Regions from separate parts of the Ruegeria sp. AA3 genome, predicted to be linked through region 2. Evidence: riboswitches for the same ligand, from Rfam matches in the RefSeq annotation. Region 2 holds a riboswitch; each other region holds the start of a gene.
The links. A riboswitch is a leader RNA that binds a small molecule or an ion and turns the genes downstream of it on or off. The one in region 2 is predicted to bind cobalamin.
Positions count from the first base shown of each region.

Region 1: another riboswitch for cobalamin. It lies ahead of ACR0JR_RS17285 (DUF4198 domain-containing protein); the one in region 2 lies ahead of ACR0JR_RS13915 (hypothetical protein).
Region 3: another riboswitch for cobalamin. It lies ahead of ACR0JR_RS20510 (DUF1636 family protein); the one in region 2 lies ahead of ACR0JR_RS13915 (hypothetical protein).

Region 1 covers NZ_JBQGAQ010000011.1:20,412-31,153, reverse strand. The annotation lists gene ACR0JR_RS17320 (TolC family protein) at 86-1,402, shown strand; gene ACR0JR_RS17315 (hypothetical protein) at 1,648-2,013, shown strand; gene ACR0JR_RS17310 (hypothetical protein) at 2,288-2,509, shown strand; gene ACR0JR_RS17305 (P-loop NTPase family protein) at 2,701-2,871, shown strand; partial or broken gene ACR0JR_RS17300 (beta-barrel domain-containing protein) at 3,142-3,468, shown strand; gene ACR0JR_RS17295 (acetolactate synthase large subunit) at 4,185-5,858, shown strand; gene ACR0JR_RS17290 (aldehyde dehydrogenase family protein) at 5,855-7,240, shown strand; cobalamin riboswitch at 7,353-7,555, shown strand; gene ACR0JR_RS17285 (DUF4198 domain-containing protein) at 7,686-8,471, shown strand; gene cbiM (cobalt transporter CbiM) at 8,478-9,089, shown strand; gene ACR0JR_RS17275 (cobalt ABC transporter permease) at 9,086-9,667, shown strand; gene cbiQ (cobalt ECF transporter T component CbiQ) at 9,667-10,449, shown strand; gene ACR0JR_RS17265 (energy-coupling factor ABC transporter ATP-binding protein) at 10,446-10,742, shown strand, end outside.
Region 2 covers NZ_JBQGAQ010000007.1:131,827-142,568, reverse strand. The annotation lists gene ACR0JR_RS13940 (bifunctional 2',3'-cyclic-nucleotide 2'-phosphodiesterase/3'-nucleotidase) at 1-180, shown strand, start outside; RNA gene ffs (signal recognition particle sRNA small type) at 220-318, shown strand; gene rsgA (ribosome small subunit-dependent GTPase A) at 477-1,505, shown strand; gene ACR0JR_RS13925 (alpha/beta hydrolase family protein) at 1,540-2,397, opposite strand; cobalamin riboswitch at 2,519-2,739, shown strand; gene ACR0JR_RS13920 (hypothetical protein) at 2,697-2,852, shown strand; gene ACR0JR_RS13915 (hypothetical protein) at 2,908-3,234, shown strand; gene ACR0JR_RS13910 (protein-tyrosine phosphatase family protein) at 3,238-3,741, opposite strand; gene ACR0JR_RS13905 (DNA polymerase III subunit gamma/tau) at 3,912-5,672, shown strand; gene ACR0JR_RS13900 (YbaB/EbfC family nucleoid-associated protein) at 5,862-6,206, shown strand; gene recR (recombination mediator RecR) at 6,271-6,864, shown strand; gene ACR0JR_RS13890 (SRPBCC family protein) at 6,888-7,370, opposite strand; gene ACR0JR_RS13885 (ArsR/SmtB family transcription factor) at 7,363-7,701, opposite strand; gene ACR0JR_RS13880 (hypothetical protein) at 7,851-8,339, shown strand; gene ACR0JR_RS13875 (ribonuclease T2 family protein) at 8,336-8,977, opposite strand; gene ACR0JR_RS13870 (DUF1013 domain-containing protein) at 9,108-9,869, shown strand; gene ACR0JR_RS13865 (hypothetical protein) at 9,924-10,313, shown strand; gene ACR0JR_RS13860 (permease) at 10,356-10,742, opposite strand, start outside.
Region 3 covers NZ_JBQGAQ010000016.1:61,987-72,728, reverse strand. The annotation lists gene ACR0JR_RS20545 (hypothetical protein) at 1-62, shown strand, start outside; gene ACR0JR_RS20540 (hypothetical protein) at 92-289, shown strand; gene ACR0JR_RS20535 (hypothetical protein) at 571-1,194, shown strand; gene ACR0JR_RS20530 (glycosyltransferase family 2 protein) at 1,488-2,486, opposite strand; gene ACR0JR_RS20525 (class I SAM-dependent methyltransferase) at 2,581-3,192, opposite strand; gene ACR0JR_RS20520 (glycosyltransferase family 2 protein) at 3,185-4,192, opposite strand; gene ACR0JR_RS20515 (NAD(P)-dependent oxidoreductase) at 4,485-5,432, opposite strand; cobalamin riboswitch at 5,578-5,780, shown strand; gene ACR0JR_RS20510 (DUF1636 family protein) at 5,865-6,245, shown strand; gene cobW (cobalamin biosynthesis protein CobW) at 6,242-7,297, shown strand; gene cobN (cobaltochelatase subunit CobN) at 7,303-10,596, shown strand; gene ACR0JR_RS20495 (cobalamin biosynthesis protein CobG) at 10,593-10,742, shown strand, end outside.

The sequences.
Region 1 (10,742 bases), on a different contig from region 2:
CGAGAACTTTGAATAGCACTTTGTTAAGAATATTGACCGATGATTTGTTGTCTGGCGCATAATTAATACCAGGAGCATTGGCACCATGAAGGCTTGGTTGTCGGTTTTGATAACCACGATAGTTTTGGCAGGTTGCACTGAAGATATTCAGGGGACGCAGTCCTTTGATCCGACTGCAAAACCGGTGGAAGCACCCGCATCAGGTAGGAACAATCTGAAGGGAAGCGTTGCACGTACTGATTTTGCCGAGCTGGTACGAACTTCGGTCGCGACCTCACCCACGACAGCCGCAGGCACCGCGAACCTTCTGGCATCGAAGTCTCGAATCGACGCAGAGCAGGGGGCATTTCTGCCGCAGATAGAGGCCGAGACGTCTTTGACGTCTGGCGGTGATCCGGTTCCAATCCTGCGGTTGAGCCAGATCATTTATGATGGGGGCAAAGTCAACAGTCGCGTAGGATTGCGCCAGATCGAAGCCCGGCAGACATGGTTAAGTGAGTTGTCAGAGCTGAACGCATTAAGTTTCGAGGCCATCGAAACCATAGTCAATCTGGACCGCAATCGTCGCCTCGAACAGCAGGCTCGGCAGAATCTGGACCGCACGGATGTATTGGTTGACGACCTCCAGTCACGCTTTGATGCGGGGGCTGGATCTGTTGCAGATCTGCTGGCCGGGCAAGGGCGCAGGTCCAATGCCGAGACAGAACTGGCACAAGCGCAGACAGAAGTGGAACTGGCAACCGCAAACTGGGTAGAAGTTTTTGGGACCCGTCCCGGTGTTATTCCGACGATCCCACCGGCACCGGCTTTGGCTGGGTCTTCGGCGCAGGAGATGGTTGAGCGCAGCCCACGTTTACGGACTCAGGTTGCCGTTAGCCAGGTGCGCCAGCAAGAAGTAATCGTTGCGGAACGGGCGACTCGGCCGACCCTGTCCGCGATCCTTGAGACTGATTTCGATCAGGGGTTCATTGACGATGGGGCGCAGGCTCGATTGGGCGTGACAGTTCCGATTTACCAAGGTGGTTCCGCACGGGCCAACGTGAAAACGGCGCGCGCGAATCTTCAACAAAGCGAAGCCGATGAAGAGGAGTTGCGCCGCGAGTTGCAGCGTAATCTGTCTCGGGCGCTGGAAGAGACCAATTCAATCCAACGGCGGCTAGCGACAGCCCGACGCGCGGTCGAGATCAATGAGCAGGCGCTAGATGCTGCACGGGGTCAGTTTAATATTGGGCGCAGCACATTGGTTCAGATATTGGATGCATTGCGCGAACTGAACCTTGCACAGGTGCGGGTAATTCAACTTGAAGCTCAAGCGCGTCGCGCCGAATATGCTGTGCTGGCGGTCACCGGTGACATCCTGGACGCTTTGGGTGTCGCTCAGCCTACCGATCCGAACTTGTGACAGTCCCGATGAATTCAGCCACCTCCGACCCGCTGATCAATCATCTCCGGCTATTAAAGGAACATCTAGGCCTTGGTTTGTCCGAGGCAGATCTGGCGGCGGCAGGATCCGCGTCTGAGTAGTGTGCTCTGGGTTCTGCGCGCCACGATATCGCGCCGCAAGGAGGAGGACCGTTCAGCGCAACAGGGGAGGGGCATCGGTTCTGGCCTGCGTTCAGCGACCTGAGCGGGGTTTACTTTCAGATAATGCTGGCCGCCGTGGTAACCAGCGTACTTGGACCAGCGACCTCTCTGTTCACGATGGTTGTCTATGATCGCATCCTGCCGAATTTATTGGCCTTGGTTGCTGGTGTTGGCTATGCGCTGCTGTTTGACTTTCTTATCCAAAATCTGCGGTCGCGTTTCATTGACACAGCAGGGAAACGGGCGGATAGGAAGATCGCCGAACGGCTGTTCAATCAGTTGATGACGCTCAAGATGAAGTCACGTAGGGTCAGAATGGGCGAATGGGCTCGATCCTGCGGGACTTTGAGGTGGTACGTGACTTTTTCACCTCAGCCTCTCTGGTTGCTTTGGTCGATTTACCCTTCCTATTTGTATTTATCGGTGTGATCTGGGCCATCGGCGGTACTCTCGCGCTGGTTTCGGCAATTGCTGTGCCGATTAGTTGCTATCGGGGCTTTTGGCGCACCCATTCCTCAGCCGATATGCGCGTGAATCTAGTTTTGATAGTCAGACCAAACAATCAGTTCTGATGGAAACGCTGACGGGGATGGAAACGCTCAAGACGACCGGTGCCGAACCGGTCATGCGCGCTCGCTGGGAGGAGACGGTACGCGCGCAGGCAGATAGTTCCGGCAGGACGCGTTTGCTGTCATAGGGAACGGTGAGCCTTACCTTTCTGGTTCAACAGATCACGCAGGTCACGATTGTGTTTTTCGGTGTGTTCCTGATCCGGGACGGGGTGTTCTCCATGGGAGCACTGATCGCTTGCGTGATCTTGACGGGCAAAACCTTGTCACCTCTGTCCCAGTTGGCGCAGGTACTGACGCGTCTGAACCAAGCGCGCGTGGTTTATCACCAGATCGTTGCGATTATGGTGCAATAGGTCGAGCGTCAGCCTGGCCGACGCTATTTGTCTCGGCGCAGGATCGAAGGTCAGATTGACTTCAAGGGTGTCAGTTTTGCTTACGATGATGCGTTGGGTTCGATTCTTAAGGATATCGATTTAGCGATCAAACCGGGCGAAAAAGTCGCGATATAGGGCCCGATTGGGTCTGGGAAAGCACTCTGGCGCGCTTGATCTTGGATTTGTATGAACCTGATACCGGGGCGGTCATGCAGGATGGTCTGGATGCGCGTGCCGTGGATCCGGCGGATAAGACCCGCAATATTGGCGCTGTGTTGCAGGATTGCTGGCCGTTCTCAGGGACTCTGAAGGAGAACATCATTTCTGGCCGGTTTAGATAATCTCTTCCGGCTTCGGTCGCTTGTTTGCCATTCTTGGTCCTCTATTTCTTAAACATAGCGGTGGACCATTTCAGTTGGGGAGGCTCACAAACTGGCTTCGCCTGAAACCCGTATTCCAGCCTTTCAGACCCGTCTCGCACGTGCCGAAATTCGCGCACCGACACGCAGCATTGTCAATCAGGTTTTGATTTCGACTTTGGGCGGAGTGGTCCAGCAGGGTCAGACCGCAGTTGAAATGTACCGTTTGCCGAAACCGTCACAGTCGAGGCCTTTGTCGGGCCGGATGACATTGCCTTTATTCGATCTGATCTGGAGGTAAAGGTGCGTATTACGGCATATGACGCTTCACGCTATGGTGCCCTGGACGGGCGGGTAACGCGCATCGGCGCGGATACGGTACTTGCCCCGGATGGAGATACGTCGGTTTATGTCGTGGCGATACGGATGAGTGGAGCGTTGACGGACGCGGATGGGCAGAATCTGGACGTGATACCGGGAATGGTTGCTCAAGTTGATATGCTGCCCGAACCAAAAACAGTGCTGGAGTATCTGACGAAGCCAGTCATCCGCGTAAAGGACAGGGCGTTTCGAGACTGACGGATTACGGCTGTTCTGTCCCCGCACTCATTTTGTTACCGCGTTGATATCACTTCACCAATACGTGATGAGCCCTGTGCTGGATTATGGCCGTTCCAGTTCCAATCTAGTTTGAATATTTAGCCATCGACTTGATTGCAGCACACCTAGGCTGGGCCTAAGTCGAACCAAGAACGAGCCAAACAAACATGTTGCAGCAATCCAGTTCTCTCTTTGGTCTTGCGGTTCTATGGGTCGTTGTGATGCACGTCGGGGTAATCACCCAATTCGACAGGGCCATGAGGCGTAATTTTCCCGTGGTTGCCCGGTGTTGTCACGTTTTTGAGCGTTTTTGCGGGTTATTTTGGCAATATTTCTTTGTTCAGGATCGTGCGGAAACGCCCCTCAATTGGTCAGAGCAGTCAGGGATTGGGTGCGCCTACGAAAATGCTACTTCAACTGTTCCGCTCGGGTCGACGCGTGATTTGCGCCCCATTGGTGCGGTTCATTTTGCGCATTACCCATTGCTGACAGTGGAGCAGGGAGCGAAAGGCCACTCAGCTGCGATTGTCGGTCGATAAGCGCGGAACCCAATTCCGAGGACAAGCTTTTTCCCAAGCGACAGCGATTGCAAGCAGGTGGCTAATCGATGGACCTGAACCTCATTCAAAATGGTGGTACATTTAGTTTCGTGGCCACCCCAAGCTCACCGATCTGTCGTGAAATCAGGAGATTACATGTCTAATAATGACCAAATCGTATCGCCAATTAACAAAGCTTCTGATCTGCTGGTCGCAGCGCTTGAGGCGGAGGGTGTTGAGTACATCTTTGCTGTTCCGGGAGAAGAGAACCTGGATGTTCTGGAATCTCTAAGAACCTCAAAAATAGAGTTGGTTCTAACGCGTCACGAACAGGGCGCGGCATTCATGGCTGCGACCTACGGTCGTCTGACGGGTAAGGCCGGAGTCTGCATGGCGACGCTGGGGCCGGGGGCAACGAACTTTGCTACACCAGCGGCCTATGCTCATCTGGGTGGTATGCCGCTGATCATGATCACGGGGCAGAAACCAATCAAGAAGTCGAAACAGGGCCAGTTTCAGATTGTCGATATTGTTGGGCTATTCGATCCGATCTGCAAAATGTCCAAACAGATCGTACACGGCAACACAATCCCCTCATTGATCCGCGAAGCCTTTCGTGTCGCGCAAGAGGAGCGCCCCGGCGCGGTTTTGTTGGAACTTCCGGAAGACATTGCAGCCGAAGAGACTTCTGAGCATGTTCTTGAACCGCATCAGCGTCACTATGCCGTGGCCGGTGATGCAGTTCTGACCGAAGCGGCTGAGATGATCCGTGCTGCCAGGATGCCGCTTTTGCTTTTGGGGGCCGGGGCGAACCGAAAACACGCCCGCAGCGCATTGAGCAAGTTCGTGAACGATACCCAGATCCCATTTTTCAATACTCAGATGGGTAAGGGTGTCGTGGATGAGCGGTCCGAACTGTTTTTGGGCACAGCCGCTCTGTCGGATGGTGATTATCTGCACTGCGCCATCGAACGCGCTGATCTGATCATCAATGTGGGTCACGATGTTGTGGAAAAACCACCGTTCTTTATGGAAGAGGGCGGCACCAAAGTGATCCATGTTAACTACAAGGCCGCGCAGGTTGATCAAGTTTATTTCCCTCAAGTTGAAGTGGTTGGTGATCTGGCGCAATCCATCTCCAAATTGGGGGAGTTCCTGCAAGGACCTTTGGAATTTGACCGAAGTTACTTCCAGCGGGTCAAAAACGAGACCGATCTACACACATCAGAAGGCGCTGATGATCCGCGCTTTCCGGTCATCCCCCAGCGGTTTGTAGCTGACACACGTAAAGTCATGGGGGACTGCGATATCATCGCTTTGGACAACGGTATCTACAAAATTTGGTACGCCAGAAACTACCAGGCCTATCAACCCAACACGGTTCTGCTGGACAACGCGCTTGCGACCATGGGGGCAGGCCTACCTTCGGCCATGATGGCAGCGAAGCTATATCCTGAGCGTAGGGTTATGGCCATTTGCGGTGACGGAGGGTTCATGATGAACAGCCAGGAGATTGAAACCGCCGTTCGTCTTGGCCTCAATCTTGTTGTTACTGTTCTGAATGACAGCTCGTACGGAATGATCCGTTGGAAGCAGTCGCATGCGGGGTTTGATGATTGGGGATTGGAATTTAAGAATCCTGATTTTGTGCAATACGCTAACAGCTATGGTGCTACGGGTCATCGGGTCGAAAGGACAGAAGATCTGGTGCCTACCTTTGAAAAAGCGTTTGAAGCAGGTGGTGTGCATCTGATCAACTTGCCGGTCGATTACAGTGAAAACCAACGCGTTCTCATTGATGAGCTTGCGGCGAAGGTCTGTCTGATATGAGTAATGTTGTTGAAGTTCTGAACCCGTTTGATCTTGAGAAAATCGGCAGTGTCGAGGTTAAAAGCTGGAACGATATCAATGTCATGCTGAATGTGGCACACGGTCTGCACCGTGATCGAGGCACTTGGTTGCCTGCTTACAGGCGGATTGAGGTTCTGAAGAATACAGCTCGGATCATGTCCGGCCGCGCGGAAGACCTTGCGATGCTAATCGCCAGCGAAGGTGGCAAACCCTTGATTGACGCGCGCATCGAAGTGACGCGTGCCATTGATGGTGTCGAGCTGTGTATCCATGAGATCGGTCAGATGGCGGGTCGGGAAATACCGATGGATCTGACGGCGGCAGGATCGGGTCGGATTGCCTTTACACAGCGTGAACCTATCGGCGTAGTGGTTGCCGCAAGCGCGTTTAACCATCCGTTGAACTTGATCGTACATCAGGTGGCGCCGGCTGTGGCCACTGGATGCCCGGTCCTCGTCAAACCGGCACTTGATACACCACTGTCATGCGAAGCATTTGTCGACATCCTGTACGAGGCTGGCCTACCAAAGGAGTGGTGCCATCTGACGATTTGCCAAAATGATGTAGCTGAACGGATGATCACGGACGCGCGTGTCGGATTCTTTTCTTTCATCGGATCGGCACGTGTCGGTTGGATGCTGCGCTCGAAGCTGGCGCCGGGGACGCGATGCGCGTTGGAGCACGGCGGAGCGGCGCCAGTTATCATCGATGAGACAGCCGACATTGATGCCATGATCCCCTTGTTGACCAAGGGTGGATTTTATCATTCCGGTCAAGTTTGTGTCTCGGTTCAGCGTGTTTTTGCTCCATCAGGGATGGCGGAAACGGTCGCTCGAAAGTTGGCAGAAGCCGCCTCAGCGCTGAAGGTGGGTGATGCCCGTGACGCCAGCGTGGAATGTGGGCCACTGATCCGTCCGGGTGAAGTTGATCGAGTAGAACAATGGGTAGACGAAGCGGTTGCGGGAGGTGCCCGCGTAATGACAGGGGGTAAACGGCTGGGCCGAACGACCTATGCTCCGACTGTCCTTCTAAACCCACCCGCTGATGCGAGCGTGTCCACCTCCGAAATCTTCGGGCCGGTCGTTTGTGTTTATGAATATGATGATCTTAGTGCTGCATACGAAGCTGCAAACGCTCTTCCTTTTGCATTTCAGGCGTCGGTCTTTACCAAATCCCTGGATACAGCAATGCATGCCGTGCGGTATTTGGACGCCACGGCCGTCATGGTGAACGATCATACTGCTTTTCGGGTCGACTGGATGCCATTCGCGGGTCGCCGTCAATCAGGGTACAACACCGGCGGTATCGGCTACACCATGCATGACATGACGCAAGATAAGATGGCTGTAATACGGCTGTGAAGAAGCTGTCAGGATCGATCCGATGCTGGTCGAGCGAATGTGGGTACTCTAATTTCGCAAATGGCCCGCTTAGTGACGGAAACGATTGTTGACCGTGCTTTGCATGTTCTGGCATGAACACGCCATGTTCGGTTCCGGGGGATTCCCCTGGAAGCAATAGGGAATGTAGTGCGGTGCTCTTCGCGCCAAATCTGCAACTGCCCCCGCAACTGTAAGCGGCGAGCGCGGCTGACAATGCCACTGGGATATCCCGGGAAGGCCAGCATAGCGCTTTGACCCGCAAGTCAGGAGACCTGCCGAACACGCGCCCTCGGAAAGGGTGCTCATTGTCGGCGACGGGGTGTGCGCCTTATCCGTTTGTCTCGGTCGACGAACGGACGCGGGCCTTCCCCAAGTCAAAACCAAATATGTGCCGGGGAAGGCGCGACCTGAGAAGGACTGAGTTTTGAAGAAATTGCTTTTGGCAGCAGCAGCTGCTGCAGTGATGCCTGCGTTTGCGAGCGCTCATTTCCTAATGGAATACACAGAAAACACGATGATCGAGCGACCCGGTGATGTGCCGGTAAAGCTGATATTCTGGCACCCGTTTGAAGCTGGTCATGTGATGACGCTTGAAAAACCGGAAGAATTTTATGTGATCCACAACGGCAATAAAACCGATCTGCTGGCCACATTGGAAGAAACCACATTTGACGGCCCAGACAACAGCGCCAAGGCGTTCAAAGGCTCGGTCCCGGTGAAGCGTTCGGGCGACTATGTGGTGGTGACCGTTCCTACGCCTTACTACGAAGAATCTGAGGATATTTATATCCAGCAGATCACCAAGGCCTATCTGAACCGAAATGAACTGCCCACCGACTGGGATCAGCCGCAAGGTCTGGCAACAGAAATCCTGCCGCTTAACAAGCCCTACAACATCATTGCTGGCTCAACTTTCACGGGTCGCGTGCTGAGCGATGGCAAACCAGTTGCAGGGGTCGAGATTGAGATCGAATACATCGCCGCCGCCCCTGACCTCAAAGGCACGGGCGCCGCTGCACCGACGGTGTCACCGCTGCCAGGTGGTGCGCTGGTAGCGATTTCGGACGAGAATGGCTATTTCAGTTTTGGTGTACCCAAAGCCGGTTACTGGGGTTTCGCCGCTTTGGGCTCTGGTCCGAAAACCGAGCATGAAGGTAAAGAGCTGAGCCAGGATGCCGTGATCTGGATCCGCGCCTGGGATCTGGAGTAAACCCTTATGCACATTGTAGATGGTGCTCTTTCGAACCCTGTCGTAATCGGCGGTGCGATCGCTGCTGCAGGCGGGATTGCAATGGGGTTGAGGTCGCTGGATCTGGATCGCATTCCCACAGCGGGTGTTCTGTCAGCCAGTTTCTTCGTTGCTTCGCTGATTCATGTGCCGATTGGCCCATCTTCTGTGCATCTGATCCTGAATGGCCTGGCCGGGCTTTTGCTCGGTTGGGCCGCCTTTCCGGCTTTGTTTGTAGGGCTGCTGTTACAGGCTGTATTCTTTGGATTTGGCGGATTGACTGTGCTTGGGATAAATACGCTGAATATTGCCCTTCCGGCGGTACTGACCTGGATGATCTTTGGCCGCCTCATCGCCCGAGGCTCGGCCATTCAGGGGGCGATTTGGGGCGGTATCGGGGGGGCGTTCTCAATCGCAGCCACAACCGCGTTTGTTGCCATTTCGCTGGCGATGTCCGGTGACGCGTTCCTGCCTGCGGCCAAGCTGGTGTTTTTCGCCCATATACCGGTTATGGGCATTGAAGCCATGCTTACGGGGTTTGCCGTGATGTTGGCGCGCAAGGTGAAACCGGAACTGTTCAAAAAGGCGGTTTTAACATGAAACAACTGGTTGTTATTGCCACGCTGATGCTCACACCGATTTCGGCCCTCGCACACAAGGTCATCGCGGGGGTTTTCCCCGCTGGCGAAGCGATCGAGGGTGAGCTGGGGCTCTCCAATGGCGATATGGCAAGCGACCAGGAAGTTTTCGTCTACGGCCCCGATGGTGCTGAACTAGGTCACACCGTTACCGATGGAGACGGATTCTTTTTGTATATCCCCACAAAACCTGTTGCGCATACCTTCAAGGCCGATCTCGGCGCGGGCCATGTGGCTGAAGTGACCATGTCCGCAAACGAGGTGGCCGAAATCATGGGAGTTGCCGTTGAGGTTGCGGAGATCGGTGCTCAGCCGACGACTGTTGCAAGCGTTGGAACCGTGATGGTTGCGTCTCTGTCCGATCAAGAACGCGCCGCGATTGCTAAAGTGGTGCGCGACGAAACCCGCCCCTTGCGCCGAGAAATTGCCGCCTATCGCGAACATAACGATATGCAAAGTATTTTGGGGGGCATCGGGTATATCGTTGGTCTCTTTGGTGTCGGGTTCTATTTCGCCGCACGTCGCAAGTTGGCCGCCTGATGGCACATGCGCTGGAACCCCAGGCCAAAACTCTGGCCGAGGCAGGTGGGATTGAGCCCTACGGGGTGATCGCGGATTTGGATCCGCGGATGCGCATCGCGATAACATGTCTCTTTGCCGCCGTCACCGTTGCACTAAGTTCAACCCCCTCATTGTTGATCGCGCTTTCATTTTCGATCGGGCTGTTGCTGATGTCACGGTTGCCCGTTCGCCGAACTCTTAAACGTATGGCGATGATGGACAGCTTTATCATCTTCATGTTGGTGCTTTTGCCATTCTCCATGCCCGGAGACACCATGTTCACCCTCTTTGGATTTGCGGCAAGCTGGCAGGGGTTCTGGAAAGCCATTGAGATCGCGCTGACGGCAAACGCCGTGATATTGGCGCTGATGGTCCTGGTAGGGTCGATGGAGCCTGTCACATTAGGTCATGCATTGCACAAACTTCGCTGCCCGGAGGTGCTTGTGCATCTGTTGATGTTCACGATCCGCTATATCGAGGTGCTGCGCGAAGAGTACCTGCGTCTGCGCGGCGCGATGAAGGTCAGAGGTTTCCGGCCGGGAACCAACTGGCACACCTATCGCAGCTTTGGTTATCTGGTCGGTATGATGCTGATCCGCGCCATTGAACGTTCCGAGCGCATTCTGGATGCGATGAAGTGCCGAGGGTTTTCGGGCCGGCTTCTGTTGTTGCAGGAATTTAACCTGACCCGACGGGATTATTGGTTTGCCACGATGATGTGTGCGATTTGTGTCAGCCTTCTTATTCTGGATTTTCAATGACGATCCTTAATCTCGAAGACATTTGCTTTTCTTACCCGGGTCAGGCCCCGATTCTGGACGGGGTTGCGCTGCGGCTTGAGCCCGGTCAACGGTTGTCGATTGCAGGTCCAAATGGATCAGGAAAATCCACACTTTTTCGCATTGTCCTTGGCCTTCAAGCGCCCTCTTCTGGGCGCGTGAACATCTTTGGTAAGGATAGGTGTGTCGAGGCCGACTTTCACGAGGTTCGCCGCCGCATAGGACTGGTGTTCCAAGACCCTGACGACCAGTTGTTTTGCCCGACCGTGGCAGAA
Region 2 (10,742 bases):
CCCGTAGACCCATTGGAACAAGCTCCTCAGCCGTTTTCGTTTGTGCCGACCCAAAGCCGCGGAGCAATTCTGACCACCGGTCCCGGCGCGGACAAATACCTGGAAGAATTGGCGGATTATGATCCCCAGATACTGCCCCGTGATACCGATGGGTTTATGCGCATTCATCTGACCTTCTGACGGGTTGCCATTTTACAGCCGGAGGCCTATATCGATGTTCGAGAGGTTGGCGCGGGCGAGCGCCTCGCCAACCTGGTCAGGTCCGGAAGGAAGCAGCCACAACGAGCCCCGCTTGGGTCGATGTCCAACCTCTCACTTTGAACCCATTAGCCGTAGGAGGGCGTTTATGATTGTAGCAATGACCCTTCGGGCAGACCGGTTCTGATTCTTTTTTCCAGCTGACTGCCTGAATACCTCACCTGCGAATGCGCGTTCGCCATTCGACAGGATTGTTTTTTCTGATTACAGGCAGACACATGTCACTTTCCTTATCGGACCTCGGATGGTCATCTCACTTTGCAGCTCAGCATGCGGCTGAGCCGTCTCTTCTCCCCTTTCGCATCGCAGCCGTTCACCGGGATCGGTTGATCGGGTTGAGTCCAGAAGGCGAGACTCCCCTACTCTGTCCAGACCAACCAACTGGTGCTTTTGCCGTCGGAGATTGGGTGCTGACCGATGAAAACAAACGCATACGCAGTGTTCTGGAACGGCGCAGCCTGCTGCAGCGCCGGGCTGCGGGTACAGGCGTCGCAGCACAGTTAATCGCGGCCAATGTGGATGTGCTGTTCATCGTCAGTTCCTGCAATGCCGACTTCAACCTGCCCCGACTAGAGCGCTATCTTGCGCTGGCCCATCAGGCAGGCAGCTATCCGGTGATCGTTCTGACCAAGTCGGACACCTGCGACAACGCAATTGCTTATGTCGAACAGGCCCAGTCACTGGCCCCGTTTCTGACAGTTTTGGCCGTAAATGCCTTGGATCAGTCCGATATCGAACAGGTCCTGTCGTGGTGCCCGAAGGGACAGACCAGCGCCCTGGTCGGATCGTCTGGCGTTGGCAAGACGACACTCGCCAACGGGATGACTGGACAGGATCAAGCCACCTCAGGCATTCGCGAAGATGATGCGCGTGGCAGGCACACAACAACAGCGCGTGCGCTACATCGAATGAGCAACGGAGGTTGGTTGATCGATACACCCGGCATGCGTGCGTTGCGCCTGTTGGACGCGCAAGAGGGTGTGGACGAGGTGTTCTCGGACATCTCGGACCTGAGCCTGAACTGTCGATTCTCTGATTGTCAGCACAACACCGAGCCCGACTGTGCGATACAGGCTGCAATCGAAACCGGGGCACTTGATCCCGCACGGCTGGACCGATGGCGCAAGCTGCGTCGCGAAGATCAGCACAATTCGGCTTCGGTGGCGCAGGCACGCGCACGCGATAAAGCGTTTGGAAAAATGGTGCGCAGCGTGATGCACGAGAAAAAATCCCGCAAGGGACTTTGACCTTTCTGGGCACCGGTTACCGGTGCCCAGCATTTCAGGCGATCAACCGGGGCCAGACGGCAGCGTTTCGCCGGGCAAACGCGCCGATATGGCCGACTTCGGATAACCCGAATTCATTTGCCGAAAGCAGATGGCGCCGCGCGCCAGAACCATAGAGGTCGGCAAGCCGCCAAACCGCCTGGGGGGGCACAACCTGATCATCCTCAAAGGCGAATATGTCAACTTGCTTGCCCATGTCGGCCCAGCGGTTTGCCGGCAACGTGTCTCCGATTTCGGGTACATAGCTTTGGGGCGCTGTGCACCATTTGCGCCATTGCCAGTAAACTCGGGATGGCAGATTTGTTCCAAAACCCAAAGCCTTTCCGGGCAAATACCCGAGCGCATGTACCGCCAGGGGCGCATGACCGTACCAGAACAACGTCGCCAAAGCGCGGTAAGGCCAAGGATGATCCTTCAGCGTTACCAGACCGGAACAGACACAGATCATCCTGTCGATCTGATCGATATCGGGTTGGACCGGACCAAACATCCCGCCCAAAGAATGCCCAATACTCCAAAGCTTGGCCTGTGGAAACCTCCGCCGCATTTCGGTCCGTGCAGCCGGTATGTCGATCAGCGCCCAATCCGCCATGGTGACACGCGATTGCTTTTGTGAGCCTGTCAGAGAGTGACCAAAATCCCTGTAATCATAGGTAAGGCAGGCCATGCCGTGCGCTTCTGCAAGCCAACTTGCGAAATGCTGGTAGTAGTCTCTGGGCACACCGGTTGCGCCGTTGATCACAACAACTTTGTCTGGTTCTGCGACAGGGTGATAGAGCCGTGCCGACAGTATTGCCGGGCCGGACTGAAACTGAATGTCCTCGGTGACAACCGCTTGCTGTGTGTCCAACATGGTGCCCTCTGAAACCAACTGAACCGATCAGTTCACCCAAGGTGCGCCGAGTCAAGGTTGACGTGGCTGGACCGTGCGTCACATGCCATGATCAATCTTCTTGACTCCCGAACGATTGTACCGCTAGCGATGACGTGATGGTTCTCGCGCCCAACCGGGCCGGGATGAAAAGGGAACACGGTGCGGTTCTGCCCGGATAAAACCGGAACGAACCCAGTCCGAGACTGCCCCCGCAACTGTAAGCGGAGAGCGATGTCGAAATGCCACTGGCCTTGAAGGTCGGGAAGGTCGGCAAAGCAATGACCCGCAAGTCAGGAGACCTGCCATCAAATCGAAACTGCAACTCGGGCGGGGTGTCCGGGCAGGGCAAGACCGCATGCATGCTGTCCCTCCTGATTGATGCCCCTGCCCTGCGCGGAGGGCGCATGAATGATCTGGAAGACCAACACGCATAAATTCTCGGCAACAATTTGCCAACGGACCGGGAAAAACTGCCCCGCTTTGGCACGAATGGCACGGGCACTGGCCACTTCGGTTGGAAAAGCTGGCCCCACTACCACCGCAGGATTCGGAATCGAAGGAAGCTGCGATTTGACTCATTGCGCTAGTGGGTGCACCGCCCGATTTCGCTCCGGTCCCGAAGAAACCCGAGTGTTCTGTGATGCGGATTCAGACGTCGCGATCGACCATCTGGACAGCTATGCAGACCTGATGTTTGGCACGGAATCGCACCCCATCCCTGCAGGCACCTTGTCCCGACCGCCTTGCGCGATGCTGGAAGTGTTAACCCTGGGCGGAAGTACTCGGGCGCGGGCTGAATACCGTCCGTCGGCCTGATCGCTATTCGGCTACCAAAACTCTGGCAGGCGCAGTCGCCCAGCGCAGCTGCGCGTCAGTTTCAACTGCACATGGGCGCAACGCTCGCAATCTTTTCAATGCCTCGTCCGGGTGCTCTCCACACTCGACCATCAAGCGCAATACAGCCATACCAGAGCGGCCACATCCGCCTTTGCAGTGGATTAGTACTCGGCCTCCACCCGATAATGCGTGGCGAGCGGACTCGCTGGCATCCACCCAGCGCATATCAATGTCGTCGGAAGGTATACCGTAATCCTCGACTGGCAGATGAACCCAGCGACAAGCACGGCTGCGAACATCGGCCCCAAAATCCCTGGCGCCATCAAGGATCATCTCGACCTCGGTAGTCATCGACAGAATAAGGCCGGGCTTCCATCCGGTAACCGCATCAAGATCACCGGAATAGTCTCCTCCTCGCCCTGGCATTGAAGTTAACGCAAGCGTGCCCCCGCCCACTTGAAGTGCATGGATAACAATCTGAGCCATTCTACGCTCCCCCCGAAACGCTGATCAGAAAATCTTTCTGGCTGGTCTTAGACTGTACGATATTAACCGCGTCGGCCGGCAATCCAAAATGAAAATCCTCGCGGCTTGCTGTGGACGCGGACAGCGGGGCCCTCTACGCTGCGGCATAACTCGAATCCGACAGAGCAGACATGACCGATACGCCAAGCCCCGCCTACCAGGTTCTTGCCCGCAAATACCGTCCTGAAACCTTTGCCGATCTGGTCGGTCAGGACGCGATGGTACGCACACTGAAAAACGCGTTCGAGGCGGACCGGATCGCTCAGGCCTTTATCATGACCGGCATCCGTGGCACCGGTAAAACAACCACAGCCCGGATCATCGCGAAGGGGATGAATTGCATCGGGCCTGATGGCGAAGGTAAACCCACCACCGAACCCTGCGGTCAGTGCGAGCATTGCGTGGCCATCATGGAAGGCCGCCACGTCGATGTGATGGAGATGGACGCCGCCAGCCGGACTGGTGTGAACGACATCCGTGAAATCATCGACAGTGTCCGCTACCGTGCCGCCAGCGCACGCTACAAGATTTACATTATCGACGAGGTCCACATGCTATCGACCAGCGCTTTCAACGCGCTGCTCAAGACGCTTGAGGAACCACCCGAGCATGTGAAATTCATCTTCGCCACGACCGAGATCCGCAAGGTCCCGGTCACTGTTTTGTCGCGCTGCCAACGTTTCGATCTGAGGCGGATCGAACCCGAAGATATGATCGGCCTGTTGCGCAAGATCGCTGAATCCGAGAATGCGCAGATCGCCGATGACGCATTGGCGCTAATCACCCGAGCCGCCGAAGGATCCGCCCGTGACGCAACCTCGCTGTTGGATCAGGCGATTTCGCACGGTGCGGGTGAAACCAGCGCAGATCAGGTGCGCGCCATGCTCGGGCTGGCGGATCGGGGTCGAGTGCTGGATCTGATGGACATGATCCTGCGCGGTGATGCGGCCAGTGCTTTGACCGAACTTAGCGGACAATATGCAGAAGGTGCTGATCCTCTGGCTGTGCTCCGCGATCTGGCTGAGATCACCCATTGGGTTTCGGTGGTCAAAATCACCCCCGATGCCGCCGAAGATCCAACCGTTTCACCCGACGAACGTGCCCGAGGCCAACAGATGGCCGAAGCGCTGCCAATGCGTGTTCTGACCCGCATGTGGCAAATGCTGCTCAAAGCTCTGGAAGAGGTCTCGGCTGCACCCAACGCCATGATGGCTGCAGAAATGGCTGTGATCCGCCTGACCCATGTGGCCGACCTGCCAACTCCGGAAGAACTGATCAAGCGCTTAAAGGATGCACCTCCATCCCCCAATCCCGCGCCGGGTTCGGGTATCGGAGTGCCAGGCCAGGCGAGCGCTGCGCCACAGGCCTCTGCCCGACCGGCCTATACCTCTTCGGCCATCGGTGGGAATGCAGGTGGACCGAGTGCAGCTCTGGCTCAGGACGTACAGGCAGCACTAGCGCGGTATCCCACTTTTGAACATGTGGTTGAATTAATCCGTACCAACCGGGATGTGAAACTGCTGGTCGAGGTCGAAAACGGGGTACGCCTCGTGTCGTACCAACCGGGACGGATTGAATTTACCCCGACCGACAATGCCCCGACCGATCTATCTCAACGGTTGGGTGCATCGCTGCAGCGCTGGACGGGTAACCGTTGGGCAGTATCGATTGTCTCAGAAGGCGACGCTCCGACAATTGCGGAAGTTCGGGATGCTGCTGATCTGGCTCTCAAAGCCGAAGCGGAAAAGCATCCACTGGTGCAAGCGGTTCTGAGTCATTTCCCGAAAGCGCGGATCAAAAGCATCGAAACAGCCGAGCAACGCGCTGCTCAGGTCGAAACTGAAGCCCTGCCCGAAGTAGATGACGAATGGGATCCGTTCGAGGAAGACTGATCCTGAAAGCGATCTCCTCAATCCAGCCAGGTGCTCCCGTGCCGCCACGGCTCCTCGGCTGACGCCGACGATCCTGCCCGGACCAAACGGGAGGAAAGGTCTTGACGACGGGCGGGAGTGTCCTGACCTCTTGTGTCGCGCGGTTACGCTTCGTATCTAGGCCTCAAATCGAGTGACAGGAGATTACCGATGCTTAAAGGACTCGGCGGCCTGGGTGACATGGCCAAAATGATGAAATCTGCGCAGGACTTGCAGACCAAGATGACCGAGATGCAGGAAGAGCTGAACAACCTGATGGTTGTCGGTGAATCGGGCGCCGGCCTGGTCAAAGCCACCGCAACCGCCAAGGGTGAGTTGAAAGGTCTGGATATCGACCCGTCGATATTTAACGGCGATGACAAGGAAGTGGTCGAGGATCTCATCCTCGCTGCGATCAAGGACGCCCAGACCAAGGCGCAGGAGCGCTCGCAGGCTGAAATGGCCAAGCTGACCGAAAGCATGGGCCTACCCGCAGACATCAAGCTGCCGTTCTGATACACCCTCCTGACGGATCAATGGCCGGGGCTTACTTACCCGGCCTCTTTGCAGGAGCTTCGCGGTGAGTTCGAACAGCGACATCGACAATCTGATCGACCTTATGGCCAAGCTGCCCGGCCTCGGCCCTCGTTCGGCCCGACGCGCCGTCCTGCACCTGATCCGCAAACGCGCCCTGCTTCTAACGCCGCTTTCAGATGCCATGCAGCAGGTGGCTGTCACTGCCCGTGAATGCCTAAACTGCGGCAATGTGGGCACAACCGATATCTGCGACATCTGCAATAGCGAAGACCGTGCAACCGGGGAACTGTGCGTCGTGGAAGACGTCGCCGACCTCTGGGCGATGGAGCGCGCCGGGGTTTTCAAGGGTCGCTACCATGTTTTGGGCGGCACATTGTCAGCACTGGATGGCGTTGGCCCGGATGAATTGCGTATCCCACGGCTAAAGGATCGTGTTCTGGCCGAGGGTATCACCGAGGTCATCCTCGCCCTAAACGCCACCGTTGATGGCCAAACCACCGCACATTACATCGCCGACCAACTCGATGGGCAGGTCCGCCTGACTTCCCTAGCGCAGGGCGTCCCGATTGGAGGCGAGTTGGATTATCTGGATGATGGGACGATCACAGCAGCGCTTAGGGCAAGGAAGGAACTTTAGACCGTCAGATCAAGGCCGAAGCATCATCTTTCCTTGAGAACAGCATCCAGCTTCTCGAATGCTTGCTTCCATCCGCCTTCGCCTGCACTTCCGGCAGGCACACCCCGATGGACCATGGTCATGCGTGTCCTACCATCCTGTTCGAGAAGATCAATAATCACCTCGGTTATGTCTGGGCTTCCCTCGGGCATCCCCATATCTTTTGGCGAAAGAATATTTCCATCCTCGTCACACATGCTCTCGGTATAGACCAACCGGGACGGTTCTGAGATTTCTTTATAAACGCCAGTAAACCACATCCTCATGGTGGTATCCGGCGTTTTCATTTCCATACAGACCTTTCGTATACCTCCAACACGCAAATCGATCTCTGCAGTTGGAACTGAGAACCCTTTGGGCCCATACCATTTCTGAAAAAGCGCCGGATCGGTCCACATACGCCAGACCCGGTTCGCCGGAGCCTGGAATTCCTGCACAATTCGCACCCAGTTTTCTGAGTCACTCATCATTCAAATCCTTTGTTTCGCTAAGTAGTTTTTCCATCGCTTCAAACCGAACCTCCCAAATATGACGATATTGGTCAGTCCAGTTTGCAATCGATTCCAAAGGCTCCGGGTTTAGTCTGCAGGGTCGGAACTGAGCGTTTCTTGAACGCTCAATCAGCCCGGCCTCTTCCAAAACACGAAGATGTTTAGAGATTGCCGGCATGCTTACATCGAACGGCTCGGCCAGTTCTTTTACTGTCGCTTCTCCTTGCGCCAATCGCGCCAGCATGGCGCGGCGCGCAGGGTGCGCAAGAGCGGCAAATGCAATATCCAATTTTTTGTCGTCAGTCATAATCCCATTAATAAACCATATGGTTAATTAATCAACTAGTAAAATAGAAGAATGAATCACTCTGCAGTTTGAATCTCTCGAATTCTCTTTGGAAGAGAATGGTTTGCGGTTACTAAGGGTCAGTATCACTTACGATTTGGAATGATCTGATGTACCGACTTTTTGCCTTGACCCTGGCCGCCTTCAGCGCCACCGCCGCCCTGTCGCAGGAACTCATCGACAAGGGCTTTGTCGAAGGCTGGAACATCATGATGGACCCCAACCTCGGAAATGGGTGCCTGATCCAGACGATCTATCAGGATCTCTCGGTGGTGCGGCTGGGCTATGACGCGCTGGACAATCGTGGGTATTTCACCGTTTACAACAAGGCTTGGGGCGACATCAAACCAGGGCAGAGCTATCTGATCCGGTTTGATCTGGACGGCAAGAGCTTTGACGCCACCGCCATCGGGTTCAAACAGGATCGCGTGCCCGGCGCGACAGTGTTCTTTACCGACCGGAGCTTTGTCACCTCGATTGCGCAGAACAAGACCATGACCGTTTACAACCCAGAGGGTCAGACTGTCATGGCAATTGATCTGAAAGGTACGGCCAAAGCACTGGAATATGCGCGCGATTGCCAGAACAAAAAGCTCTAACGAATCGGATCAAACACGGCGTCTTTGGCAGTGCAGTCGCGGATAACATCCCGGCCACATGGAACGGGCTTGAGATCGCGGGACAGGCACAGGCGGACCTCTTCGATATATCCCTGCTTGCAGGTGATCGTGATCATGTCTGGTTCCAGATTGGCGTTGGCCTTGAGAAATGCTTCTTCCACCACCGAAGCAGGCAATTTGACCGACGCATCGAGTTTACGAAACACGTCGGGTCGCGTGACGCCTCCATAGGCCTTTCGTGACAGCGCAAAATAGTCTGGCGCACTCAGACCCGAGCAGGTTCCGTGCTTTTTCCATTGATGCCATGCCAGCCCGGATGAGCCCTGAATGTCCTCCATTTCCCGCGTCATACGGCGTGATGGCGGAGCCTCAACCGTGCGGCAGTAAGAGGGCCAGCCCTGGTGATATTGCGGCCATAGCCCGTGCAGGATCCATCCGTGATCGTGCCGGGCATCGCATTGATCCGATCCGCGCGCATCCCCCTCGCGGGCGCACCAATTGGGTGACCAGCTGAGCGACAGGACATAGTAGTCGAATTCTCCCGCTTGCTCGCCATCGGCCAGCGCTGCCATCGCGCTGAAGAACCACAATACCAGCCCCAGAATACCTTGGCGCATTCGCCTCTTCCCTTCTTTAGCTGTCGCGACTATATAGGCCCCAAGTTCCCCGACAACGGAAACCTGCCCCAAAGCCTCGGGGCCGCCGCATTCCGGCGACGGGACAGATGTATTTATAGGAGACGGGCTGATGGCAAAACCGCTTATGGCCAAGGCAACCGCCGTATGGCTGGTGGACAACACCACGATCAGCTTCAAGCAGATCGCGGATTTCGTAGGGATGCACGAGCTGGAGGTGCAGGGCATCGCGGATGGTGATGTGGCTGCTGGTGTCAAAGGATTTGACCCGATTGCCAACAACCAGCTGACTCAGGAAGAGATTGATACCGCGCAGAACAATCCGCTGCACAAGCTGAAACTTAAGTTCAACCCGGCGGCTTCAGGCGAAGAAAAGCGCCGCGGCCCGCGGTATACCCCATTGTCCAAACGGCAGGACCGTCCGAACTCGATCCTGTGGCTGGTCAAGTTCCACCCGGAACTCAGCGATGGTCAGATCGCCAAGCTGGTTGGCACCACCAAGCCGACCATCCAGTCGATCCGCGAGCGGACGCACTGGAACATCTCGAACATGCAGCCGATCGATCCGGTTGCTCTGGGCTTATGCAAACAGTCCGAACTGGATGCCATCGTGCAGAAGGCGGCGGCCAAGAAAGCTGCTGAAGGCGGCGTTATGAGCGATGATGAGCGTCGCAAGCTGGTGTCGACCGAGCAATCGCTGGAAATGGATTCTGCACCAAAGATCCCGACCGCGATTGAAGGCCTAGAGACGTTCTCGCTGTCCGACGAGCCTGAAGACAAAGAAGACGATGAGCCAATCGTTGATGCCGATAGCTTCTTCAACCTGCCCAAAGGTGGCGGCGACGAAGAAGACGAAGACGATCTGCGCCCCTGAGACGCTAACGGCCCCGATGCCCAATAATCGGGGTCACATTCCCAAGGGAAACTGATGCTTAGCATTCTGTCAGCAGTTTTTGGACCGCACCGCGCCGTATCGATTTATGTGTTCCTGAAATCCTGGTGGTTGGCGATCACCGGCGCCATCGCAATGATTGCCATCGTTGCAGGCTTATTGTTGCTGAATGACGACGGCAAGCACGAGCACGAAGCGTTTCTAACCGTTGCCGTTTTGTCGGCGACGCCGATCAATGGAGACCTCAAAAACGGGGTTATTGCATCGGTGCGCCTGCCTGATGGTTCGGCAACTTCGATTACGTCTACAGAAAGCCCTATTGCGCGTTCAGTGGGCACTGAGGCCTGCATCGAAAAACGTGTGTACGTGGCGAGCGGTGAGCCGAGATACAGGTTCAAGCTGCCGCGGTACTGCGAAGCAGGTTAGTAAAGTAAAACCGCCCGGTGTCTGCACCGGGCGGTTTTCCATTCAGATCACCTGGAATGCGATGCCTGCGATGATGGCCCCGCTGATGCCCAGCCCCAGATAGGTTGCGAATACGCGAGGTTTGACCAGCGACCACACCGCCGCCATTGCGGGGATTGAACTGACGGCTCCAGCCACCATGAATGACATCGCAGCACCAGCGCTCATACCTTGTTCCATAAGGCCAGCCAGCAGCGGTGGCGCTACGTAAGAGTTCAGATAGGCCGGCATTCCGACCAATGCTGCGACAACGATGGGAACAACGCCTTCACCACCGACAACTCTGGCAATCAGGTCCGCTGGAACATAGCTGACCAGCAGTGCTTCGAGTACGTAAGCAAATGCCAGCCATTTCAGCAGGAATAGACCGTTGTGAACAAACTCAGCCCG
Region 3 (10,742 bases), on a different contig from region 2:
CATCTCTTTTTAAGGAGGGTAAAGCTACCAAAGCTCAACAGGGAGAGTTAAAGGGCAACTGACTTGGGCACTTAACTCTCTGTTGGCGAAAATGGAGCGGGGCCTGACTATCGAACTGAGGATAGCGCCACCCAGCGAAACAGAGGAAGATGACGCGGACGAAACCGTTGATGAGAGTGAAGCCGAAATCTACGATCAACTGTTGGAAACGCAAAACCAGTTGATCTTCCCAGAGCCTAGTGATGACCCAATTCTCGGGATACCAAAACTAAAAGATGATGAAGGTTAAGGCGATTTGGTTGTGAGAGAGTTCGCAACCAAATCCCGCAACAAATCCCGCAACATTTCTTGGTTACGCAGAATGCGATGTTCGCTTAAGTATCTGTTTTTATTATCTATTAGTTCAGATTGGGTTCGATTTCAAAACAGGTACTCGCCTCCAAAAGAATTCAATAGCTTACACGACCTCCCCAGACCGAGCGATACAAATGCTTGTTCTTTGGGGTCACATAGGGGAAATGTAGTCCGATTTGGGCTTTTATCGCGCCGCAAGACTTGCCGTGTGATTTCATGCGCAATGCCCATTTTCCCCTACAAATGGGCGACTCGATTTCAGACCAAGTCCCGCAAATTGAGATTTTGTCTCGTTGTGTGATAGCCTCGTGTCAATCTGGTTTACTTAAGGTGATGTATGTGTGGGTAATGCGTGCGAGATGGTTGTTGATTGGTGCAATACTGTTTGTGTTGGCTTTTTCCGTGTGGAGTCTTCTTCCGCGAAATAGCGAGCAAGAAGCGTTCTCCCTGCTTACTCCAGCCGAAATGGCAGAACTCGACAATCAACCTAATATTACCGAGTCTCTAGACCGAGGATTGACCGTTACTCAATCCGATGGCCCCTTCGTAAACTTCAATTCGCCCAAAAAGGATATTGTCCAGTCGCCTATCAATATTGATGTAGACATTAGCCCGAGAGGAGATACGGCAGTTGATTTGTCGTCAATTCGGATCGACTATCGTATGGGTCCAGCATGGATCAATGTGACCAAACGAATAATGAAGCACGCCTCAGTCGAAGGTTCGCGCCTGCTCGCACGTTCGGCTGAACTGCCGGTTGGGCGGCACACGATGCGACTCTCCATACAGGACGAGGATAAAAGGCGGACGAGGGTTACTGTGTCGTTTGTCGTGCAGTGAACTGTTAGAAGAAGCAACTACTCGCGATATTACTCAGTCGGCCACTCAACCCTGCGCAATTACCAACGGCGGCTCCTTCGGAAACGGACTGATATCGGACCACTTGAAACATTTTTCTGTCAGGATTGCGCTTGTCTCCCATGTGTTGGAACGCTCCCGCTGTTCGGTGCCGTATTGCATCCCTGATCGATAGACCCCAAGAGCGCTAACGCTGGCGACAGTGCGGCCATTAAGCTATGCCTCAGCGTCTTTGAATGGTGCCCAGTCAAGACTTCTTACGGCCCTGAGATGCGTCAGCGACCGGGGCCCATGGTCTTGTACCGGTGCAAAAACTCTCGGAATTCCACCCAATCCGGTCTTTGATTTAGCTCGACAATTTTCTGCGCGTGCCAAGAGCAAGCGGAGGCATGCAAGGACGCCAGTTGGTCATCAGACATCAAACGTTCCCGCTCTACCGCAGCCTTTTCCCAAAGCGGCAAGATCGACCGGTCCTCAACCAAATTCGCGTTCATATTGTTCCAATAGGATTCGGCCTGATCATCGTGAATATGATTAGTTTTACCCCGATCCCGTTTAACCATGAACGACCCGATTGAACGCGTCACATAGTGATGGATACGCGCAAAATCATGGCGGTAGTTGGATGTGGCACGCCAGGTCACAGCTTCGGGGTCAAGTAGTTGCCCGCCACCATCAACCCATCTGATCTCGGACATGCGTTCAGGCGCAACTCCTTTAGGGCGATGCGGACCATATCGGGTGAATAACCCGTTGTTGCGCGTTATACTCTTCAGCCCGCCCGCAACGCCCGAATAAAAGCCCTGCTCAGTATCGCAAAGAAAGAACTGCTCAGCCACTGGAATATCGCTGAAGTCTTCGACGCCACCGCAACCGAATAGCTTCCAGGCAAAAGAGGCAACATCAAAAGGCTCTCCTGCGGTTTCCTGCAACTTTTCCAGCAACTTGTGCATGGAGGGATCAGGAAGGCGGATGTTCAGATATTCATCAACGTCCAGCGAAAAGGTCCAGTCCGCATCAAGAAACCTCGGATGTGAACGAACTCGCCTGAGCATCGTGTTCTGCGGGCTTTGCTTTGGCTTGACCGAATTATCAACATGGGTTGCAATGCCCAGATCCCCGAGCCGTTCTGCAATCAGATCGGTGCCGTCATCACAATCGTTGGTGTAAATGAGGAAATGGTCAATGCCGAGTGACAGGTAGTAGGACACCCAATCAATCATGAACGGGCCTTCGTTCTTCATTGTCGTGTAGACAACGATCCTGTCAGTCATTGCAAGTCCTGCGGTTGAACCAAAGTGGCGCAATCTTCTGTAGGTCCTTCTCGGGTGCCAACATCCCCAATTCGATATGAAATTGGTTCATTATTTATAGCTTTTGAACCGCGACCTGAGCGCCTTTGATCGCCTTGAGACGCAAGCCCGCCGAGTTTGCGCCCAAAAACTCGTGGAGTGCACGCATCACACCATCTTTCCACCATCCCCTCCGATGGTAGTCGTCCAACATGATGACACCGCCTTCGATCATCTTCGGCAATACCGCATCCAGATCCGCTTTGACCCCTTCATATGAATGGTCTCCATCAAGATAGGCGAAACCGATACTCTGATCTTCGAACAGGCGCAGTGCAGGAACCGAAAAATCGCGAATTACCGAAACTTGACCCTTCGCTATCTCAGAGGCGTATGTGTTTTTCACCGCTTCATAGATGCGGTCCATATCGTTTTGGCTACGCGCTCCGGCCAAAGATGCGCCACCATCTGCGTCGGGCTGCACGCCCCATGGGTCGATGAGGCACAGCTTAGAAGGCTTCAATTCATCGAGTAATATCCGCGAAAACTCGCCCCGCCAGACGCCAATTTCGATGCTGAGCTTTCCGTGCGGCATTGTCTTGAGCATTTCGCGCCTCAGCGCATCTTTCCGCTCGCGCTGCAGGGCTTGTTTCTTGCGGCGGTCCTCGGCGGATACGGTTTCAGCCATGGGCGTCTTCTCCGATATGAGAATTCTGCAAGGCCTCAACCAAATCTAGCCAATCAGGTCTGGCCTTCAACTCTGCGGCTTTTGTACTATGCCATTCGCAGGCTTTGTGGTGAAGCTCGGCCAACTGTGGATCAGCCATCATCTCGGCTTTGATGTCATGCATGGCGGGCATGTGGCCCAAGATCGAGCGATCTTCGACATCATTGTGATTCATTACAAGCCAGTATTTCAGACCTTGGTCCTGGCCAACATGGTTAGTCCGGCCCCGTTCACGTTTGACAAGAAAGCTATCGGTACTTCGTACTGCATAGTGGTGAATACGCGCGAATTTATGGCTGAATCCGCGCCACGCCTTCCATTTCACCTGATCTGCCGGGTAGAGGTTTCCGCCTGCATCTCTCCACAACACCCCTTCGTACGGTGCGTCGGGATTTGGAGCGTCCTCTGGATTGATCCGAGGACGGTGGGCGCGAAACCGACTAAACTTGCCGTTATTTCGGAATAGCGTTTTGAAACCTTTCGTCCGGTGATGGGGGTAGCTGTCTTCGGTGGCCGCCTGAAAGAACATCTCAGGGACAGGTCGATCAACAAAGTCATTTAAGCCGGCATTTCCGAACATACGCCAACAGATCGATATTGCATCAGCTTCACCGCTTGCCTCTACCAGTGACTGAACATTGCCTTCAGGCAAACGGATGTTGACGTATTCATCCACATCCAGGCTCATAATCCAATTTGCGGACTGATAACTTGGATGACTGCGAGATCGGGTAAAAGCCCGGTTCTGGGGCGTAGCCCGTGGTCCGACCTTGTTGCGCTCATGATGCGCCCAGCCTAAGGCCTGCATCCGATCACCGATGACATCTGTGCCATCAGAACAGTCGTTGGTGTAGATCAGGATATCATTGAACCCGATTGCGCGGTTGTAAGCCACCCAATCGATCATAAATGGCCCTTCGTTCTTCATCGTCGTCACGATGAGAAAGGTCTCGTTTCCCATAAGTTAAACTCTTGCCTGTGCCATTATCGGACTATTGTTGATCTGTTTAGAATAGCCTCCGGAATTTGTCCAACGCAGCAAGTCCCAAGAAGAACTGGCTGCCTCGTCTCAGCCCCCTAAGCGGGTCTGATGAAATTGATAGAATTCAATATGCACTCAGCGCTAGCTAAAATTGAGTTAACCGCAGACCTCATCAGGGCCTTCCTGCCACGATCCGAATAACCACCTCCGAACCGTAGAAAGCCGTGGCATCATCAAACGAAACTCTTCATGAACATCAGCACATTATGTTTTACCGGTTTTGAGGAACCACTTCGTAACCCGGCTCTTCCGGCTCATCATCCTGCATTTCCGCGGGGAACCCCGGAGCACGGATATCCAGCCCCGTGGCGTCCTCAAGGCGTTTGATAATGTTGGGGGAAAGTTCCCGGTCACCGTAGCGTGCGATTCCGTCGTCGAAGATTTTCATCATCACCGGGTTTATCTCCAGCGGCACCCCGGCGCGGTCGGCGACCTCCTGAAACAGACCGATATCCTTTTTGACCAGATCCATGGTGAATGAGATATCGCGCGACCCATTCAGGATCACCTGGCTTTCCGTTTCGTGCACAAATGATGTGCCTGACGAAATTTTGATCGCCTCATAGGTCGTGCCAAGATCCATCCCTGCGGCCTTTGCGGTCACCAAAGCCTCGGCGCAAGTGATCAGATTTGCGGTTGCCAAATAGTTTGTCAGCACCTTCAACACTGAGGCCGATCCCAAATCGCCTGTGTGCAAAACGCGGCGCCCCATCGTCGTCAGGAACGGCAGAATGCGCTCAAATGTTTCTCGATCGCAGCCTGCGAAGATCGAAATATTGCCCGTAGCCGCCCGATGACATCCGCCCGATACCGGGCAATCGACTGCAGCCCCCCCACGTTCGATCACCGAAGCACCCAATCGTTTTACTTCCGCTTCGTCGGTGGTGGACATTTCCATCCAGATCTTACCGGATGTCACTTCGGACAGCATCTCCTGCATTACCGCGTCCGAGGCGGCAGGAGATGGCAGACAGGTAATCACGGCGTCACAATCACGCATCAATTGGGCGGGGCTTTCAGCTGCCTTCGCACCCTGCGCGACAAAACCAGACACAAGATCAGGGTTGAGGTCATGAACGGTCAGGTCAATCCCATTGCGCAGCAGCGAGCCCGACAATTTTCCGCCCACGTTTCCCAGCCCGATGAAGCCTACTTTCATATGACGCTCTCCCTGTTCGTCTTTCGATGCACATGCGAACACGCCTGTTGACCTAAGTCATGCCGTCCAGCGACCCTCAGAGGTCGCTTTTTTGCCCCTGTACGCACAGTTGAGCGAGACTCGCTTGACAAGGGGGGTGATGCTGTCCCAAGAGCCAAGTGTTGGTGTCTGCAGCAGCAGATGAAAAGGGAATGCGTCAGCGGATTTTCCGTCAAACGCAGCCGCCCCCGCGACCGTGACCGGAGAGGGTGCCCAAGCCACTGGCGAATGCCGGGAAGGCGGGACATCCGACAGAGCACCGCTCTGACATCCGCAAGCCGGGAGACCTGCCAACGCCCGAAGATGAAACCGGACGGGGTGTTCCGGTGTGGGGCTTTGATCGGCCCGCATGAAACCCCGTCCCCCACGAAGAGGATTGGGGGGATGAGAGACATGACCGAGACCACACCGGTCGAGCTGCTGGTCTGCACTACATGCCGTCGCGGCCTACCCGTCGAAGACGAAGCCCAACGCCCCGGCACATTGCTGCACAAAGCGCTTGAACAGGCCGCCCTGCCCGAGGGCATCACCCTGAAAGCAGTAGAATGCCTGTCAAACTGCGATGAGGGCTGTTCTATCGTGCTGCGTGGCGGACCTGATCGCTGGACATTCGTTTACGAACACCTCAGCGAAACCGATCACGTTGAAACCATCATTGAAGGTGCCACCAAGTACCTTCAGACCGAGGACGGGCTGGTCAAATGGCGTGAACGCCCCGAACACTTCCGCAAGAATTGCGCGGCCCGTATTCCCCCGATTGGAGCCCTGAAATGAGCAATCTCGAAAAACTGCCCGTCACCGTGATCACCGGCTTTCTGGGCTCGGGCAAAACGACGCTGGTCAAGCATTTGATGCAGAACCCGCAAGGCAAGCGCTTGGCTGTTGTAGTCAATGAGTTCGGCGATGTGGGTGTCGATGGCGATATCCTGAAATCCTGCGCAATCCCGGATTGCCCAGCAGAAAACATCATGGAACTGGCCAATGGCTGCATCTGCTGCACCGTGGCCGACGATTTCATTCCCACGATTGAAGCGCTTATGGCCTTGGAGCCGCGCCCCGATCACATTCTGATCGAAACCTCGGGCCTGGCCCTGCCTAAGCCGCTGCTCAAAGCGTTCGACTGGCCAGACATTCGCTCGAAAATCACCGTCGACGGCGTGATCGCTTTGGCCGATGCCGAAGCTGTTGCTGCTGGTCGGTTCGCACCCAATGTCGAAGCGGTAGACGCCCAGCGCCTCGCCGATGAGTCGATCGACCACGAGACTCCACTATCGGAGGTGTTTGAAGATCAGATCTCTTGCGCCGACATCATCCTGCTGACCAAGCCGGATCTGGCCGGTCCCGATGGTGTCGCCAAAGCCAAAGAGGTCATCGCGGCCGAAGCCCCTCGCCCCCTACCCGTCGTCGAAGTCGCCGAAGGTGTCGTGGACGTGCGCGTTGTCTTGGGCCTCGAAGCTGCTGCCGAGGACGACATGGAAGCGCGTCCCAGCCATCATGATGGTCATCACGATCACGAGCATGACGATTTTGAAAGTATCATCGTCGAATTGCCGGAACAGACTGATCCGCTGGATTTGGTCGCCAAGATCGAACGCCTGGCAAAGGAACTGAACATCCTGCGCGTCAAAGGCTATGCCGCGGTTCAGGGCAAGCCCATGCGCCTGCTGGTACAGGCCGTCGGCTCGCGGGTACGTCATCAGTATGACCGCCCGTGGGAACCTGGTGAAGAGCGCCGTTCGCGCCTTGTGGTTATCGCCGAGCATGATGATATCAAAGAGGCCGAAATCCGTGATATCCTTGTGGGTGTGACCGAGGCCGCCGAGTAAGAGTCATGCACGTCGTCTTCCGCGAAAGCCACGGGTTAGAGGAAACCGAGACCCCAACCGATCTGGGCCAGAGCCCGGCGGACTTGGTGGTGCTGTCATTTTCTGACAGTGACCTTGGCGCTTTCGCGGCGGGCTGGCATCGCGGTGGCGGGCCAGACGGGCGCATGCCAACCCTGCGGCTGGCCAACCTGACAGCTCTAAAACACCCCCTTTCTGTCGATACATATGTCGAACAGACGCTTGAGGGGGCCAAAGGCATCCTGATCCGCCTGATTGGCGGCGTGCCATATTGGTCTTACGGCTTGCAGCAGGTTCTGGCACTGGCACAGGCCAAGGGGATCGCACTGGCTGTCCTGCCTGCGGACGGGCGCGAAGATACGCGGCTGGATGAGTACTCCACCCTGCCCGTCTCAACCCTGCGGCGCTTGGCGCATCTGTGTGACACCGGCGGAGAGGTTGCGGCGCAGGCCGCACTCGCGCAGATGGCACTGGCGGCGGGACTATATGCCGGTCCGGTGATGGGGACAAAGTCCATACCGGATTACGGCGCCTGGTGCCCGGATCGTGGCGTTATACCGGCAGACACAGCTTTTTCGGGCGATGCAAAACGCATTATCGTCACGTTTTATCGGGCCTACCTGACCTCTGCCGACACTGCCCCAATCGCGGCTTTGATCCGCAGTGTGCGATCGCGTGGATTCGAGGCCATTGGCCTGTTCGCCCCATCGCTCAAAGCGCCAACCGCCGCAGACTGGTTGCGTGAGACGATCGTGGCGCTGAAACCTTCGGCGATCATCAATGCCACCTCCTTTTCGGGCAAGGGCGCATCAGGCACTTCACCCTTGGATGCTGCCAATGTGCCCGTCTTTCAGGTCGCCCTCGCGACCTCGCGCCGCAAAGCCTGGGCCGAGGCGGAACGCGGGCTTTCGCCTGCCGACCTCGCTATGCATGTGGTGCTGCCCGAGGTCGACGGGCGGATTAACGCGGGCATCGTGTCGTTCAAAGAACCGGGCAAGCGCGATCCTTATCTGGAATATTCGCGTTTTGCCCACCAGCCTGAAGCTGACCGGATCGAAGCTGTCATCGATCGGGTCTCTGGCTGGCTGGACCTGCACGAAAAGCCCAGTTCGGATCAAATACCGGCGCTGGTTCTGTCGACTTACCCGGGTAAGGACTGGCAGATAGCGCATGCAGTTGGCCTTGATGCGCTTGCTTCAGCCGAAGCGATGCTGACCGATCTTCAGAATGAGGGATATGCAACCGCACCGGCCGAGCCGATTGCCGAAACCCTGCTGGGCGCCCGGATTTCATGGTCATTGCAGGACTACCTGATTGCGCATGCAGAGCTACCCGATCAATTGCGCGCCGATCTGCAGGCGGTCTGGGGAGACCCCGAGGACGATCCAGTGTTCGCAGATGGAGCATTCCATTTCACGGCCCTTCGGCGTGGCAACGCTGTGGTTGCGCTGCAGCCAGAACGCGGCACGCCAGAGCTGCGCGAGGATGACTATCATGACCTTTCGCGCACGCCTCGTCACAGCTACGTCGCCTTTTACCTTTGGCTGCGCAAAGGGATAGGCGCGGATGCTTTGATCCATATTGGTGCCCATGGCACGCTGGAATGGCTGCCAGGTAAATCGGTCGCTTTATGCAATGAATGCTGGCCCGAGGTGTTGATCGGCGATCTGCCGGTGATCTACCCGTTCATCGTCAATGACCCCGGCGAAGCTGCGCAGGCCAAGCGCCGGATCGGCGCTGTTACGCTGGGCCATATCCCGCCCCCGATGAAAGAAAGTGGTACGCCGGATCGCATGGTTCGGCTGGAAGCACTGCTGGATGAGTTCTCGAACGCGGACGGTCTGGACCCCAAGCGCCGTGACCGGTTACAGGAAGATATCCGCGACGAGGCCCAGGCCATTGGGCTGGCAAGCGACCTTGGCCTCGATCAGGCCACCTGCATCGCCGAGGCGATCACGCGCATTGATCGATTTGTCTGCGATATCAAGGAAAGTCAGTTCGGCGACGGCCTGCACATCTTTGGACGGGTTCCAGATGTGACGGGTGATTTCAACCCCGCGCCTTCTGCCCAAGCTGAGCGCAATGCTCTGGTCGATGCGCTAGCTGGCAAACGGATCGAAGCCGGACCTTCAGGCTCTCCCTATCGCGGGCGCTCAGACGTGCTGCCTACTGGGCGGAATCTTTATACCACCGACCCGCGTTCTGTGCCCACGCGTGCGGCCTATACTCAAGGCGTCAAGCTGGCAGAGGAGTTGGTGCGTCGACACCTGCAGGAAGAAGGCGACTATCCTAAGGGGCTGATCGTCGACCTGTGGGGCTCGGCCACGATGCGCACCGCAGGCGAGGAATTCGCCATGGCGCTGCACTTGCTGGGTGTGAAACCGGTTTGGGACAAAGGCTCGGAGCGTGTTTCGGGCATCGAAGTGCTGCCGATCACCGACCTCAGCCGTCCGCGTCTGGACGTGACCTTACGGGTCTCGGGCCTGTTCCGTGATGTGTTCCCAACGCTTTCGGCGCTTTTTGGCCAGGCCGTACGGGCACTATCTGAACGGGATGAGGCGCCCGATTGGAACCCTTATGCCGGTCAGGAACCGGCAGCACGGGTCTTTGGACCGGCCCCCGGCAGCTATGGCGTCAACATGACCCAACTATCCGAAATCTACACCGATGAGGCCCGCTCAAAGGCGGGTGAGGCGTGGTTAGATGCCAGTTCCTTTGCACTGGAAGGTGAGCACATCACGAAGGACGTCGATGGCATTACGCGGCGTGTCGCCAATGCTGACAGCTTTGTACACCTCCAGGACCTGACCGAGACCGACCTGCTATTGGCGAATGACTATGCCACGCATGAGGCCGGGTTTGCTGCCGCCAAGAAAATCACCGGTGGTAACGCTCAGCTCTATCACCTGGACAATACCAACCCGGAAAATCCACGCGCCCGTACCTTGCCCGAAGAGATTAGCCGCGTGGTTCATGCGCGCGCCGCCAATCCAGGATGGATAGCGGGGATGCAGCGGCATGGTTTTCGAGGCGCGGCCGAGATTGCAGCGACGCTTGATCACATGGCATCGTTTGCACATTTGTCTGGCACCGTCGCGCCGCATCTGTTCGATCTTTATCATGAAGCCACGCTTGGCGACGAAGGCGTCGATGCCTTTCTACAAGAGGCGAACCCGCGTGCGCATCAAGCGATGCGAGACCGTTTCCGCGCCTTGTTGGATGCTGGATTATGGAATACGCGCCGAAACTCGATCCGTGCCGGTTTGGAAGGTCTGGGATGAGCGCTCTCACCGACAAACCTGTCGTCCAAGGCTGGTGCCCCGGCGCCCATCGCCCGATGATGTCCGGCGATGGGCTGGTCGTGCGCGTACGCCCGCGGTTGGCGCGGCTTAGCGCTCAGCAGGCTTTGGGTCTGTGCGAATTGGCC